Regions from separate parts of the Vreelandella sp. GE22 genome, predicted to be linked through region 3. Evidence: predicted binding sites of a transcription regulator. Region 3 holds the regulator's gene; each other region holds the start of a gene.
What was found. Region 3 encodes FNR, which switches genes on or off when oxygen is low (the NO sensors DNR and NnrR bind a similar motif). Its sites were predicted from a motif close to TTGATNTANATCAA; they were not measured.
Positions count from the first base shown of each region.

Region 1: kdgD (5-dehydro-4-deoxyglucarate dehydratase) is a predicted target of FNR. The motif match lies at 1,267-1,280, and genes of this name have one in related genera.
Region 2: frdA (fumarate reductase (quinol) flavoprotein subunit) is a predicted target of FNR. The motif match lies at 1,540-1,553, and genes of this name have one in related genera.

Region 1 is NZ_OZ309110.1:812,332-814,604, forward strand. It holds gene ACWHRL_RS03885 (tripartite tricarboxylate transporter permease) at 1-1,141, shown strand, start outside; gene kdgD (5-dehydro-4-deoxyglucarate dehydratase) at 1,394-2,273, shown strand, end outside.
Region 2 is NZ_OZ309110.1:367,617-369,889, reverse strand. It holds gene frdA (fumarate reductase (quinol) flavoprotein subunit) at 1-1,413, opposite strand, end outside; gene ACWHRL_RS01850 (anion permease) at 1,718-2,273, shown strand, end outside.
Region 3 is NZ_OZ309110.1:652,374-654,646, forward strand. It holds gene ttcA (tRNA 2-thiocytidine(32) synthetase TtcA) at 1-823, shown strand, start outside; gene fnr (fumarate/nitrate reduction transcriptional regulator Fnr) at 831-1,571, opposite strand; gene hemN (oxygen-independent coproporphyrinogen III oxidase) at 1,606-2,273, opposite strand, start outside.

The DNA.
Region 1 (2,273 bases), 160 kb from region 3:
TACCGTTATCGTGCTGGCGGCCTTTGCGCCACCGCTTGCGAATTTTGCCGTGGCTTTCAACTCCGCCGACTATTTCGCCATGATGCTTTTGGGGCTCGTGGCCGCCGCTATTCTAGTACAAGGGTCGCCGGCAAAAGGACTAGCCGCGGTCGTGTTCGGGTTGATCCTGGGTGTTGTCGGTACCGATGTGAGTACGGGTATTCAGCGCTATACCTTCGGTTTAACGTTCCTTTATGACGGGCTCAACATCGTCGCGATCGCCATGGGTATTTTCGGGGTGACCGAGGTGATTGCCAACGTAGGTAAGGTGGTTCAGGTCAAAAACGATGAAAAGATTACCTTTCGGTCACTCTTGCCAACCCGGTGCGATATGAAGGAAAGCATTTTCCCCATGTTGCGAGGAACGGGTATCGGAACAGGGATCGGGATACTACCCGGCACGGGTACCTCCATCGGCTCGTTCATTGCCTACGCGTTGGAAAAAAGGATTTCGAAAAACCCGGAAAAGTTTGGCAAGGGGGCAATCGAAGGGATTACCGCCCCTGAAAGTGCCAATAACGCAGCGGCTCAATCGGCGTTTATTCCTACCCTTACGCTGGGGATACCCGGTGACGCGGTGATGGCACTCATGCTTGGTGCTCTTTTAATACACGGTATTACGCCTGGGCCTAACGTGATTTCCGATAGCCCGGATCTTTTCTGGGGGCTGGTTATCAGTTTTCTGATTGGCAACGTGCTTCTTTTGATTCTCAATATTCCCATGGTGGGGCTATGGGTAAGGCTTTTAAAAATCCCTTATCCCATTTTATATCCTGCCATCATCCTGTTTATCGTCATTGGCGTGTACAGCATCAACTACTCCGACATGGACATCATGCTGGTCGCACTGTTTGGCGTGCTTGGGTGTGTTTTCTTGTTACTGGGCTTCGAACCTGCGCCTTTATTATTAGGCTTCATTCTTGGGCCCATGATGGAAGAGAACTTTCGCCGTGCCATGCTGCTCAGCCGTGGAGACTTGATGGTCTTTTTGGAAAGGCCCGTTAGCGCCACGTTCTTTGCTCTGATAGCCGCCTTTATATGCTGGTCGATATACTCAGCGGTAAAGAAAAAGAAAATGCCTGTCGAAGAAGGTGCTAAATAAATCATTTAAATAATCAGCCTGCACTGAATGGCATTTCTGATAGTAAGACGTTAGATGAGAAGCAAGCCGTAAGGCGATATAGGTTGACGGTTAACCCTTAGCCTAAAGTCTAGAAGAATGCTTGTATGATGTATGACAATATGGCCTCATGGCTGAACGCAGTTGCCTCAATAGGCGATACACAGGTGATGAGCGTCAATCCAATCACCGCCGGCTATGGTGGCTTACCGCATAAACAAAAAGGGACTCGCAATGAATTTTTCTAAAGAATCGCTCAAGGCTTCTGTCACTGATGGCCTATTGTCATTTCCTATTACGGACTTCGACTCCGATGGTAAGTTTGATGTCGAAAGCTATCGTAAGCGGCTGTTATGGCTGAAAGAGTATGAGGTTTCTGCGCTTTTTGTTGCGGGCGGTACCGGTGAGTTTTTCAACTTGACGCTTGATGAGTACCGTCGGGTCGTCGAAGTGGCGGTGGAAACCATCGGTGGCCATGTTCCCATCATCGCCAGTGCCGGTCAGAGCGCCGAGCTTGCTCGCCAGCATGCAAAGGTCGCTCAGGACGCCGGTGCCGACGGTATTCTATTGATGCCTCCGTACCTGACGGAGTGCTCACAAGAGGGCATCGTCGATTACGCGGCCAGCGTTTGTAATTCGACCGACCTGGGCGTTATCTACTACAACCGCGCCAATGGCTATCTGAACGTCAATGCCGTCAAGTCGTTGGCAGAGCAGTGTGACAACCTGGTGGGTTTGAAAGATGGCAAGGGCGATATGCAGTCGCTCAATATCACGATCAAGACGATCGGTGATCGCCTGGCCTATGTCGGGGGCGTACCTACCGCCGAGATCATCGCGGAAGCTTACTTGGCCATTGGTGTGAGCACCTACTCCTCTGCGGTCTTCAATTTTGTACCCGACATGGCCGTCAAGTTTTACAAGGCGCTGCGTCAAGGTGACAGCGACTTTATCAGTAAGGCGACGCGTGAGTTTTTCATTCCCTTTGTCACGCTGCGAGATACCACACCGGGTTATGCCGTCAGCCTGATCAAGGCCGGCGCCGGCATCGTAGGCTACCCGGCGGGTAACGTCAGAGCGCCTTTGACCATGCCTAACGATGAGCAGGTAAGTC
Region 2 (2,273 bases), 280 kb from region 3:
GATACCACAGCCGCTTTCCATGGCCTGCACCATGGCATGTTTGAGATCCACCCAGTTCTCGCCGCTGCCGCCGCCATCGCAAAGGCGCGCAAGCGTGGCCTGTTGGCGCTCGGCCTGGGCGTGTAGAAGAGCGCTATCGGCCCACTCGGTGTGTGCCGCACGCCGGCTTGCCTGTTCACCGGCCAGGCGGCCAAACACCAGCAGTTCGGTGAGTGAGTTGGAGCCCAAACGATTGGCGCCGTGCAAGCCCACCGAGGCACACTCCCCGGCGGCGTAGAGCCCAGTGATCGAGGTTTCGCACTGTGGGTTGGTCTCGATCCCGCCCATGGTGTAGTGAACGGCGGGGCGAATGGGGATAGGTTCCTTCACCGGGTCGACGTTGATATAGGATTTGGCCAGCTCGCAGATGAACGGCAGGCGCTCGAGGATGGTTTTCTCACCCAGGTGGCGAAGGTCGAGATACACCACGTCGCTGTCGCCGAATTTGCCGGTGCGCCCGGCCTGCTGCTCCTGCCAAAACGCCTGGGAGAGCTTGTCCCGCGGGCCCAGCTCCATGTACTTGTTTTCCGGTTGGCCCAGCGGCGTTTCCGGGCCCAGGCCGTAATCCTGCAAGTAACGGTAGCCGTCCTTATTGAGCAGAATTCCGCCTTCGCCGCGGCACGCTTCGGTAATCAGAATGCCGGAACCGGGCAACCCGGTAGGGTGATACTGCACGAACTCCATATCGCGCAGCGCTACGCCGTGGCGGTAGGCCATCGCCATGCCGTCGCCGGTGACGATGCCTGCATTGGTATTGAAGCGAAACAGGCGCCCGGCGCCGCCGGTGGCCAACACCACCGCCTTGGCGCGCAGCAGCGTCAGCTCGCCGGTCGCGATCTGCAGCGCAATGACGCCGATGACCGCGCCTTCGTGAACGGCCAGGTCGAGCACGAAATACTCATCGAAGCGCTCGATCTCCGGGTATTTGAGCGAGGTCTGAAAGAGCGTGTGCAGCATGTGAAAGCCGGTTTTATCCGCGGCAAACCAGGTGCGGGCGGTTTTCATGCCGCCAAAACGGCGCACCTGCACCTGGCCGTCGTCTTTACGACTCCAGGGGCAGCCCCAGCGCTCCATCTGCACCAGCTCCTGATAGGCATGATGAACGAAGTAATCCACCACGCCCTGCTCGACCAGCCAGTCGCCGCCGGAGACGGTGTCATCGAAGTGAGCTTGGTGGGTGTCGTCGCTGCTGGTAACCGCCGCCGCGCCACCTTCGGCGGCTACGGTATGCGAGCGCATGGGATAGACCTTGGAGAGCATTGCAATACGCTGCGAGGTACCCTGCTCTTTGGCGGCCTCGGCCGCGCCAATCGCGGCGCGCAACCCCGCACCGCCTCCCCCTACGATGACAATATCGAAATCCTGCTGACGCATGGCACCCCCCTCCGCTGGCCAGGTTAAGAGCTTACCGATAAAGCGCTCTACGGCACTCTTTTCTGGTTTGAAATTACCATACCCCGGCACATCAAAGTATGGATCGCGCCTTAATCCAAAGAACTATTGACACACGTCAATCAAAGGCCTTAGGCGCACGTATTACAGTCATATCTCCACCCACCGTGACGTTGCGCCAGCGTCTTTCAGGCAGCGTATGAGGAGGCCACTCACCCCCACTTTTTCCTCCCGTAAGTGATTTACGGGTAATTTTCTGACCTGACCCGCCATAAGAGAGGGCAACATGACCAGTCGTGCTCAACCCGTGCCGTTATGGAAGTTGTTAGCACCCCTTTTCGTCGCCATCGTCGTTGCCTTGATACCCGCGCCATCGGGGCTGGCACCGCATGCGTGGTACTTTTTTGCCATTTTTCTGGGCTGTGTGGTCGGGCTGATACTCGAGCCCCTGCCCGGTGCAGTCGTTGGCCTACTCGGGGTGACGCTGGCTGCGCTGCTCTCGCAATGGGTACTGTTTTCGCCGGAGCAGCTGGCAGTGGAAGGCTTCAATGCCGCCAACCAGGCCTTCGCCTGGGCGGTCTCGGGCTTCACCAACTCGACCGTTTGGCTGATTTTTGGCGCCTTCATGTTTGCCCTTGGCTATGAGAAAACCGGCCTGGGGCGGCGCATCTCGCTTTGGCTGGTGAAATCCATGGGCAAGCGCACCCTAACGCTGGGTTACGCGGTCATGATCGCGGATGCGATTCTGGCGCCGTTTACCCCATCCAACACCGCGCGCAGCGGCGGCACCATCTACCCGGTGATTCGCAACCTGCCGCCGCTTTATGATTCCCACCCCAACG
Region 3 (2,273 bases):
ACAAAAGCGCGAATTCAATAAGTTGCAGAAAAGACTTCGCCGCGAGGTCGGCAACGCCATTCTCGATTATCAGATGATCGAAGAGGGCGACCGGGTGATGGTGTGCCTCTCCGGGGGCAAGGACAGCTATACCATGCTCGAGATCCTGCGCAATCTGCAGCGCAACGCCCCGGTCAATTTTTCGCTGGTGGCGGTGAATCTCGACCAGAAACAGCCCGGCTTCCCCGAGCACGTGCTGCCGCGCTACCTCGACAAGCTGGACGTCGAGTACCATATTCTCGAGCGTGATACCTACTCGGTGGTGAAGGAGAAAACCCCGGAGGGCAAGACGACCTGCGCGCTTTGCTCGCGGCTACGCCGTGGCTCGCTCTACGGGTTTGCCGAAGAGATCGGCGCCAACAAGGTGGCGCTTGGTCACCACCGGGAAGATATTCTCGAAACCCTTTTCTTGAACATGTTCTTCGGCGGCACGCTCAAGGCCATGCCGCCCAAGCTTTTGTCCGATGATGGCAGGAATATCGTGATTCGCCCGCTGGCCTACTGCAAGGAGGCGGATATCGCCGAGTTCTCGCGGCTAATGGAATTTCCCATTATTCCCTGCAACCTGTGCGGCTCGCAGCCCAACATGCAGCGTCAGAACGTCAAGGCGATGCTTGCCGAGTGGGATAAAAAGTACCCGGGCCGGCTCGAAAGCATGTTCAAAGCGGTGACCAACGTCGCCCCTTCGCAGTTGGCCGACCAGGCGCTGTTCGACTTCCAGGGCCTGGAAGCCAAACAGGCGGAAATGAAGGCCGGGCGTATTCAGGCGCTCAATGTGGGCTAAAGGCGGGTTAGGCGGACACTTCTTCGTCGGCCAGGGTGGTCAAGCGCGCCATATCGAGAATGTTCACCTCGCGTCCGGAAACGGCGACCACCTGCTGCTGCTGAAGCCGGCTTAAAATCCGGCTGACCGTCTCGACGGCCAACCCCAGGTAGTTGCCGATATCGGCCCGCGCCATGGAGAGGCGGAAGCTATAGGGCGAGTAGCCGCGGCGGCGGAAACGATCAGAGAGCGTGGTGAGAAACGTCGCCAGGCGCTGGTCGGCGGTCTTGCGCGATAAAAGGCGCATCATCCGGCGGTCGTCGCGAAGCTCTTTGCTCATGCTGCGATAGAGTTGGCCGCGCAGCTCGGGCAGCTCTTCGGAGAGCTTGTCCAGGTGCTGGAACGGAATCTCACATACCGTGGTGGTTTCGAGCGCAATGGCGCTGCCCGGGTACAATTCCTCATCGATACCGTCGAGGCCGACCAGCTCGCTTGGTAAATAGAAGTTAGTGAGCTGGTCGTCGCCATTGCCTTCGCTGGTTACCTGCTTGAGACTTCCCGAACGGACCGCGTAGACGCTGGAGAAGCGCTCGCCTTGATGAAACAGCGCCTCGCCCTTTTTGAGCGGCGCGCGGCGGCGGATGATGGCGTCGAACTGGCTGACGTCCTCGAGCTGCAGCGCTAGCGGTAAACAGAGCGAACTCAAGCTGCAGGTTTGGCAGCGCGGCGCCTGTAGCATCGAGCGGCGTTGGCTGGCAGTGATGGACATCACCTTCTCCTCGTATGGCCGGGTACTTAGCATCTTATAAGATTCTTGAATAACGTGCGGCGAACTGCTCTGTCAAGTAAGTATCGAAGGCCATGGCCAAGTGGCGGATCAGTAGCCGACCGATCGGCGTAACGTTCAATACCAGGTCCTGGCGCGTCACCAGCCCGTCACGTTCGGCCTGGCGCAGGTTATCCAGCGCTTGGGCGAAGTACGTTTCGGCATCGATCCCGAAACGGGTGCCAATGGCCGCCAGGTCCAGGTGCATATCGCACATTAGCCGCTCGATCACCTCGCGGCGAATGAGGTCGTCCGGGGTCAGGCGCACGCCTTTACAGGTGGCCAGTTTACCCTGATCCAGCGCCTTTGCGTAGTCATCCAGGGTGACCGGGTTCTGCGCGTAGACGTCGTCGACCCGGGAAATCGCCGACACCCCCAAACCGATCAAATCGCACTGCGCGTGGCTTGAGTACCCCTGGAAGTTACGCTGGAGCGTGCCGTTTTGCTGGGCGAGCGTCAGGCTATCATCGGCGCGGGCGAAGTGGTCCATGCCGATATGCACATAGCCCGCTTGGCCTAACATTTCGATACTCATGCGCAAAATGGCGAGCTTTTCATCGGCGCCGGGCAAGTCGGCTTCGAGAATACGCCGCTGGGGCGCAAAGCGCGTGGGCAGGTGAGCGTAATTGAAAAGCGATAACCTGG